Regions from separate parts of the Nonomuraea sp. NPDC050643 genome, predicted to be linked through region 2. Evidence: riboswitches for the same ligand, from Rfam matches in the RefSeq annotation. Region 2 holds a riboswitch; the other holds the start of a gene.

Region 1 (4,205 bases), on a different contig from region 2:
TGCCCCAGGTGGAGCACGTCGGGCCGGGCGGCATGAGCGATGTCCGCCCGGTCGTTGACGGCCAGGAGTTTGCCGTGCCGGTCGCAGGCGTCGCGGAAGATCTCGAGGAGCGCGAGTTCTTCGCGTGCCTCCAGGCCCTTCTCCCGCAGCTGGATGATGTCCACGCCGCCGGCCAGCACCGCGTCGAGGAACTCTGCCAGATCCCCGCGGTCGCGGCGGCCGTCTGTGCAGAGATAGAGGCGGGCCTCAGAAAGCGAGGGCTTGGGCACGCCGCTTGACCTCTGTGTGACGACCGGCCCTGATCGCGTCAACGGGCGACCCTGGCAGGGATTCGTCTGGGGTGAAGAGCCAGCGCAGGGCCTCGACGTCGTCGTAGCCGGCGTCGAGCAACACGGTCAGCGTGCCTGGCAGGCCCTTCATCACATCCTTTCCATCGAGGAACACCGCGGGCACCTGTGGCCCGCCGCTGCCCCGGCGCACGCCGAGGAGCTTGTGGTCCTTCAGGAGTTGCTTGGCCCGCCCGATCGAAAGGTCAAGGCGCGAGGCCACTTCGGGGAGCGTGAGCCACTCGTCTACGAGCTGCTCGGTCTCCCGGTCGATCTGTGCAACAGAAAGCGTCACGAAACCACAACTACCACATGCCGTGCTTGCTCAAACAACACAATCCCGTAGGGGGACTTGTGGATCTACCAGGCGTTCCGTGTCCAGCCTGTGACCCGCCTCGATGATCCGCCGCCCCTGTACGAGGTCGCGCGGCCGGTCGACGGCCAGCACGGCGGCCAGGGAGTCGTCGTCCGTGAGCCAGACGGCCGACCATTTCCCGTCGGGCTCGCCGCGGTAGACGAGCCGCTCACCGGCGGGGTGGTGGCCGGCGTACTGCAGCATGTGGCCGAACTGCTCCGACCAGAAGTAGGGGACCGGGTCGTAGACGGCCTCCTCCCCCAGCAGCGTCGCGGCGGCCACCTCGGGGGCGTTGAGCGCGGTGTCCCAGTGTTCGACCCTGAGCCGGGTCTTCCAGCGGCGCGACCACCAGGCGGCGCAGTCGCCCACGGCGACCGTGTTGGGCAGCGAGGCCCGCAGATGCTCGTCGGTGACGACGCCGTTGTGCAGGTCGATGTCGGCGTCGGTCAGCCACTCGACGGCCGGGCGCACGCCGATGCCGGTGACGACCGCGTGAGCTTCGACGAACTCGCCGCCCACCAGGCGTACGCCGCCCTCGTCCACGGAGTCGACCATGGCGCCGAGCCGCAGGTCGATGCCTTCGTACCAGGGTGTGGTGCGGGCTCCGATCCCCGTGCCGACGGCGGTCGCGATCGGGGTGGAGGCGCTCTCGACCACCGTCACGTCGCATCCGGCGTGGCGGGCCGCGGTGGCCACCTCGGCGCCGATCCAGCCCGCGCCGATGATCGCGATGTGGGCGCCGGGCACGAGCATGGCCCGCAGCTCGTGGGCGTCGTCGAGCGTGCGCAGCACGTGCTGGGGGCCGTCGCCGGGCAGCCTGATCGGGTCGGCGCCGGTGGCGATGACCAGGCCGTCGTAGCCGAGCTCGCCCTCGGTGGTCTCCACCACGCCCGTGCGCAGGGACTTGGCGCTGACGCCGGGCCAGAAGTCGACCTCCAGCGCGGCCAGGTCGGTCTCGACGTAGCTGGTGTCGGTCTCGCCCTTCAGCACGGCCTTGGACAGCGGCGGGCGGTCGTAAGGGCGATGCCGCTCCTGGCCGATCAGGGTGATCCGGCCCGCGAATCCGCGCCCGCGCAGCGCCTCCACCGTGCGCACGCCCGCCAGGCCCGCTCCTACCACCACGACATGGTTCACGTTCATGACCATAACGGGGGCGGTGCTTGGACGCGGCACCGAGGCCGTAGGCTGTGAACGCAAGACGCGCGGGAGTCCGGCCGTTACCGGGCTGAGAGGAAGGCTTCACCGGGCCTTCGACCGCAAGACACCTGATCCGGATCATGCCGGCGAAGGGAGCGCGGATGGATGTGATCGTGGGTGGCGGGGTCGTCGGGCTGTCCATCGCCTGGCGCATGGCGCGCGAGGGGCGGCCCGTCACCGTCGTGGACCCGGCCCCGGCCTCCGGGGCCTCTCACGCGGCCGCGGGGATGCTGGCACCGGTCAGCGAGGTGACGTACACCGAGGGGCCGCTGCTGCGCCTGGGCGTGGCGTCGCTGCGCCGCTGGCCGTCGTTCGCCGCCGAACTGGCCGCCGACGCCGGGTTCGAGGCGGTGGGCGGCGAGCCGGCCACGCGCGGGCTGGACCTGCGCTCCGACGGGACGCTCGACGTGGCGTTCGGGGCCGACGACCTGGCGGCGCTGGACGAGCTGGCCGCGTACATGGACAAGCTGGGGCTGCGGGTCGAGCGGCTGACCGGGCGCGAGTGCCGCCGCCTGGAGCCCATGCTGGCCCCCTCGGTGCGCGGCGGCCTGCTCGCGCCCGGCGACGCCTGGGTGGACCCGCGCCGCGTGACGGCGGCGCTGCTCACCGCTCTGGAGCGGCTGGGGGTCCCGCTGGTGCGCGCCCGCGCGACCGAGCTCCTCCGCGACGGCGGCACCGTCGTGGGCGTACGCCTCGCGCCACCGGACAAGTCCGGCGGCCCTGGTTCCGCGCCGGTCGCGTCCGGCGGCGGGGCGCGAGCGGAGGAGCCGGCGGAGCTCGCGGCCGAGCGGGTGGTACTGGCCGCCGGCGCCTGGAGCGCCGGGCTGGCCGAGGTGCCCGTGCGGCCGGTCAAGGGGCAGATCATGCGCTTGCGTTCGCCTCAGCCGCTGCTCGGCCGGTGCGTACGCGGAACCGTGCACGGCTCACCGGTCTACCTCGTCCCCAGGGGCGACGGTGAGCTGGTGGTCGGGGCCACGCAGGAGGAGATGGGGTTCGACACCAGGGTGACGGCCGGCGGGCTCTACGAGCTGCTGCGTGACGCCAGGGAGCTGGTGCCGGGCGTCACCGAGCTGGAGGTCGCCGACGTGGTGGCCGGGCTGCGGCCGGGGACGCCCGACAACCTGCCGGTCATCGGGCCGAGCGGGACACCGGGGCTGACGCTGGCCACCGGGCACCACCGGGGCGGCGTGCTGCTGGCGCCGCTGACGGCGGCCGTCCTGCTGGGCGAGGAGAGCGAGCTGGCGGCGTTGTGCTCGCCGGGGAGATTTCGGGAAATTTCATGATTGTTACCATCAACGGGGCCGCGCACGAGGTGGCCGACGGAATGACGGTGGCCCAGGCCGTCCACACATTGACCGCGGCCACCACGGGAGTGGCCGTGGCCGTGAACGACGAGGTGGTCACGCGCAGCGCCTGGGAGACGACGGCGCTCAGCGACAGTGACCGCGTGGAGGTTCTGACGGCGGTGCAAGGTGGATGAGCTGATCATCGCCGGCGAGAAGTTCTCCTCCCGGCTCATCATGGGGACCGGCGGCGCGCCCTCCCTGGAGGTGCTCGACCAGGCGCTGGCCGCGTCCGGCACCGAGCTGACCACGGTGGCCATGCGGCGGCTCGACCCGGGCTCGCGCGGCTCCGTGCTCGACGTGCTGCGCCGGCGCGACATCAAGGTGCTCCCGAACACGGCCGGCTGCTTCACCGCGGGCGAGGCCGTGCTGACGGCCCGGCTGGCCAGGGAGGCCCTCGACACGAACTGGGTCAAGCTCGAGGTCATCGCCGACGAGCGCACGCTGCTGCCCGACCCGATCGAGACGTTCGACGCGGCCGAGCGGCTGGTGGCCGACAGGTTCGTGGTGCTGCCGTACATCGGGGACGACCCGGCGCTGGCGCGGCGGCTGGAACAGGCGGGCTGCGCGGCCGTGATGCCCCTGGGCGCGCCGATCGGGTCGGGCCTGGGCATCCGCAACCCGCACAACATCGAGCTCATCGTGGAGGCCGCCTCCGTGCCGGTCGTCCTCGACGCGGGCATCGGCACGGCGAGCGACGCCGCGCTGGCGATGGAGCTGGGCTGTGACGCCGTGCTGCTGGCCACGGCGGTCACCCGGGCGCAGCGGCCCGACCTCATGGCGGCGGCCATGAAGGGGGCCGTGGTGGCCGGGCGGCTGGCGCGCCAGGCGGGCCGCATCCCACGCCGCCGCTACGCCGAGGCCTCGTCACCGACGACACCGTGAACCGATCACACCGCGACACGCGCGTCGCGGCGATGAGGCCTGGGCGGGCGTCGGTGATGAGGCCGTGACGCCGATGGTTTTATGTCTGTTTTGTCCGTG
Region 2 (4,205 bases):
GCATGACGGTCTTGCCGGTCCGTAAAAGCTTGTCCACCAGGCTCGTCCGCAGCTCGGTGGTGGTGCCCCTGATCGTCTCCGGCAACTGGTACGTGCTGACCAGCCGCAGCCGATCCCCTTCGATCAGGACGAACCCGCCCGCGTCCGCCCCCGTGAGCTCCGTGAGGCTGGCCGAGATCCGGTCGAGCACGGCCGACAGCTCCAGCTCGGAGTTGATGTCGCCGACGACGTCGGTGAGCCGGCGCACCAGCCGGGCACGGCGCGCCATGCGGTTCCTGGCCATCTCGTCGGCCTGGGCGGGGTGGTGCACGCAGACGTAGCCGGCCACGGCGCTGCCCAGGCGCAGGGCGCTGATGTCCACCCGCAGGTCGAGCACGGCCCCGTCGCGGCGCAGGCGCTTGGTGCGCAGCGACACGGGGGCGCCGGTGCGTACGCGCTCCAGCACGGCGTTGTGCTCGGCGCTCAGCTCGCCGGGCACGATCGGCGCGCGGCGCCCGAGCATCTCCTCCGCCGTCCACCCGAACATCCGCTCGGCCGCGTCGTTCCAGACCAGCACGCTCTGGTCCCGGTCGAGCGCCACGATGGCGTTGGGCGCGCCCGCGAGCACCGCACGAGCGATCTCATCGTCACTGTCGGCCCATTCGTCCCCCACACCTCCATAGTGCACGTGGCGCGGTGGGTGCGTCGGGAGATCCGTCCGATACGCTGCGGGCACGGTGATTCTCGTCGGTTAGGAGGGAGAGGGGATGTCGAGCAACGATCTCGATGCCCTGCTGCGGGTGACCTCCAGCACATACCGGGGGGACACCTCGCCGGACATCGCCTTCGGCACCTATGACGGCGCCGTCGGCAGGCTGGTGCTCGCGGTGACCGGCAAGGGCATCGCGGCCTGCAGCTTCGAGGCGGAAAACGACGTGTTCGAGCTGCTCACGCGGCACGTGGGCAGGTACATCGGGCCCGACACGCGCCGGCTCGACCCGGTGCGCAGAGAGCTCGACGCCTACTTCTCCGGGCGGCTGCGGGCGTTCGCCACACCGGTGGACCTGACGCTGGCCACGACCTTCGCGCGCACGGTGCTGCAGAAGACGATGGCGGTCCCCTACGGCACCACCACGACCCTGGAGACGATCGGCGAGAGCATCGGCAGGCCGCGCGCGCTGCGGGCGATCGGCAACGCGCTGGCCTCCAACCCCGTGTGCGTGGTCGTGCCCTGCCACCGGGTGGTGCGCGAGGACGGCGCGCTCGGCGGCTACGCGGGCGGCGCCGCCGCCAAGCAGCACCTGCTCAACGTCGAACGACGCGCCTCAGCGGCTCGCTGAGGCGCGCCCGCGCCGCAGCACGCCCACGAGCGCGGTCACCAGGCCCGCCACGACGGCCGCGCCGAGCGCGCCGTTCATCCACGGCTCGCGGGTGAAGCCGATCGCCTCGCGCGCCGACACCCAGACCGCGTCCCAGGCGGGGACGGTGGGGGTGGAGGTCGTCAGCCAGTACGCCACGAAGCCGAGCGCCCACGGCACCAGCATCGACCAGCGCGAGGGGGCGTTCTCGGCGGTGTTCCAGCCGCGTGAGCCGCCGAACACGAAGTAGTCCACGGCCAGCACCGCGAACATCGGCACGAACACGGCCCCGATCACGCCGAGGAAGGCGCCGTACGAGTGGACGTCCACGACCAGGGCGATCGCGACCGTGAACACGCCGATGGCGGCGGAGAAGATGCGCCGGTCCACGCGCGGCATCAGGTTCTGCAGCGACACCGTGGTGGAGTAGACGTTGGCGAAGGACTGGTCGGTCTCGCGCAGCGCCAGGATGCCGAAGAACAGCGCGCCCAGCGGCACCGCCACGAACGGCTCGAACACCGCCGTGGGGTCGCTCTGCACGGCCGCCGCGCCGGCGATCCCCACCGCGTACACGCCCAGCCCCAGGCAGGCCACCTGTGCCAGCGTGTAGCCGCCGACCACGCCGGTGAACGCCGCCCTGCTGGACTTGGAGTGCCTGGCGAAGTCGGCGGCCAGCGGCACCCACGACACCGACAGCGCGATCACGTAGTCCACGGCCGGGGCGAACGCGGTCCACGACCCGCCGGTGTAGGCGGGGGCCTCGGACAGGAAGAACCAGGCGAACCAGACCATCGACACGATCACGCCGGCGGTGACGTAGCGGCGCAGGATCCGGATCGAGCCCAGCGGCCAGATCGTGAGCGCGGTGGTGAGCACCCCCGCCACCAGCACCCACACCTGGTACGGCACGCCGCCGAAGATCGCGGTCGCCGCCTTGGCGATCACCCAGAGCTCGAAGGCGCCCCAGCCGATCATCTGCACGATGTTCAGCACCGTGGGCACGGCGGACATCCTGGCCCCGAACAACCCGCGCAGCAGGACCATGGCGGGCTGCCCGGTCTGTGTGCCGGGAATGGCCGACAGGCCCACCATGGCCGTGCCGATCAGGCTGCCCACCACGGTCGCCAGCAGCGCGGCGGCCAGGCTGAGCGGGGCGTTGCCGAGCGGGTTGAGCAGGACCAGGGCCCCTGAGAAGCCCAGGAGGCTGACGCCGAGGTTCGCCCAGAGCGCACCCTGGTCGAGCACACCCAGGGTCTTCGGCGGCCTGCCTTCGAGGGTCAGCGGAACTTCGTCGACGGCGCGCGACATCGCACACTCCCTACGCCGGCATTACCCGGACAGGTTCAGGCGGTCGGCAGCGGATCAGTAGCTGCCCTCTCAGCCCGGCACCCCGAGCTCCCGCGACGATCTGTAGTTTGCGCCCTCATCATGCCCCAATGGCGGCGAAACCGCCACAGTGGGCAACTCACGAGCGGCTACGCCACGAAGGGCGGCTGCCCGGTCTCGCTGACCATCGGCCGGCGCGCGAACTCCCACGACTGCATGCCGCCGCCCACGTTGACCGCGTCGCGCCCGAGCTGGTTGAGCCAGGCCGCGACCTGCAAGGACCGGCCGCCCACCCGGCAGACGACATAGACCTTCTTGTCGCCGGGCACCTCGTCGACCCGGCCCTGGATCTGCGTCATGGGGATGTGCACGGCGTCAGGGGCGTGGCCGGCCAGCCATTCGTCCTGCTCGCGGACGTCGAGCAGGTAGGCGTCGGCGGGAACGGCACTGGCCTCGATCTCAGGAACGGTCATGACTCCATCATCTCGCGGGGAGCGAGTGCCGTCGTCCGAAGGCGAGGCGGTGGCGCCCGGCCTCACGGGGTGGGGCCGTTGACCCGCGCGTCGTAGGCGGCACGTGCCGCCGCGATCTCCTGCTGGTGCTGCTCCGTCCACGTGACCAGGGCCTTGATGGTCTCGTGGAGCGTACGGCCGAGCGGCGTCAGCGCGTAGTCCACCCGCGGCGGCACGACCGGGTGCACCTTGCGGCTGACCAGGCCGTCGCGTTCGAGCTGGCGCAGGGTCACGCTGAGCATGCGCTGGCTGACGCCGTCGATCTCGCGGCGGAGCTGGGTGAAGCGCAGGCTCTGGCAGTCGAGCAGGGCGATGACCAGCAGCGACCACTTGTCGGCGACGCGGTCGAGTATCTGGCGGACCTCGCAGTCTTCACGGGTGTCCCACTGGCGTACGTCGTAGTCGTCGTCCACGGTGCCTTCGCAGTAACCGAGTGCCTTCAAAGTGCCTTCTTCCATGACATTTCATGTTGGCCCATGATGTGGACGGTTACAAGAGATAACCGATATGCCAAGAAGTAACCGGGGGTTTGTTGTGTCTGTCCCCGCCCGTTCCTGGGGCGTACTGATCGTCTTGTGTGGGGCCATCTTCCTCGAGGGCATCGACGTGGCCATGCTGAACGTCGCCCTCCCGTCGATCCGGGCCGACCTGGGCCTGTCCACGGGCATGCTGAGCGGGGTCGTGAGCGCGTACGTGCTCGGCTACGGCGGTTTCATGCTGCTCGGCGGCCGGGCGGCCGATCTGCTGGGCAGGCGGCGGATGTTCCTGTTCTGGCTGGTGGTGTTCCTGGCCTTCTCCGGGCTCGGCGGCTTCGCCGACGAGGGCTGGGTGCTGCTGCTGGCCAGGTTCGCCACCGGCGTGGCCGCCGCGTTCATGACGCCGGCCGGGCTGTCCTTGATCACCACGACGTTTCCCGAGGGCAGGGAGCGCAACCGCGCCCTGCTCATCTACGCCGGCACCGCTGCGGGCGGCTTCGCGCTGGGGCTGGTGATCGGCGGTCTGCTGACCGCGTTCGGCTGGCGCTGGGTCT

What was found. A riboswitch is a leader RNA that binds a small molecule or an ion and turns the genes downstream of it on or off. The one in region 2 is predicted to bind thiamine pyrophosphate.
Region 1: another riboswitch for thiamine pyrophosphate. It lies ahead of AB0I15_RS31060 (FAD-dependent oxidoreductase); the one in region 2 lies ahead of AB0I15_RS23250 (cytosine permease).

Annotation. Positions count from the first base shown of each region.
Region 1 is NZ_JBFAIM010000025.1:70,644-74,848, reverse strand. Features, by position in the region: gene thiE (thiamine phosphate synthase) at 1-269, opposite strand, end outside; gene AB0I15_RS31070 (Rv2175c family DNA-binding protein) at 247-621, opposite strand; gene AB0I15_RS31065 (FAD-dependent oxidoreductase) at 652-1,821, opposite strand; TPP riboswitch at 1,874-1,990, shown strand; gene AB0I15_RS31060 (FAD-dependent oxidoreductase) at 1,980-3,161, shown strand; gene thiS (sulfur carrier protein ThiS) at 3,158-3,358, shown strand; gene AB0I15_RS31050 (thiazole synthase) at 3,351-4,106, shown strand.
Region 2 is NZ_JBFAIM010000016.1:154,173-158,377, forward strand. Features, by position in the region: gene AB0I15_RS23240 (ATP-binding protein) at 1-652, opposite strand, end outside; gene AB0I15_RS23245 (methylated-DNA--[protein]-cysteine S-methyltransferase) at 747-1,319, shown strand; gene AB0I15_RS23250 (cytosine permease) at 1,305-2,645, opposite strand; TPP riboswitch at 2,636-2,749, opposite strand; gene AB0I15_RS23255 (rhodanese-like domain-containing protein) at 2,813-3,136, opposite strand; gene AB0I15_RS23260 (helix-turn-helix domain-containing protein) at 3,199-3,618, opposite strand; gene AB0I15_RS23265 (MFS transporter) at 3,749-4,205, shown strand, end outside.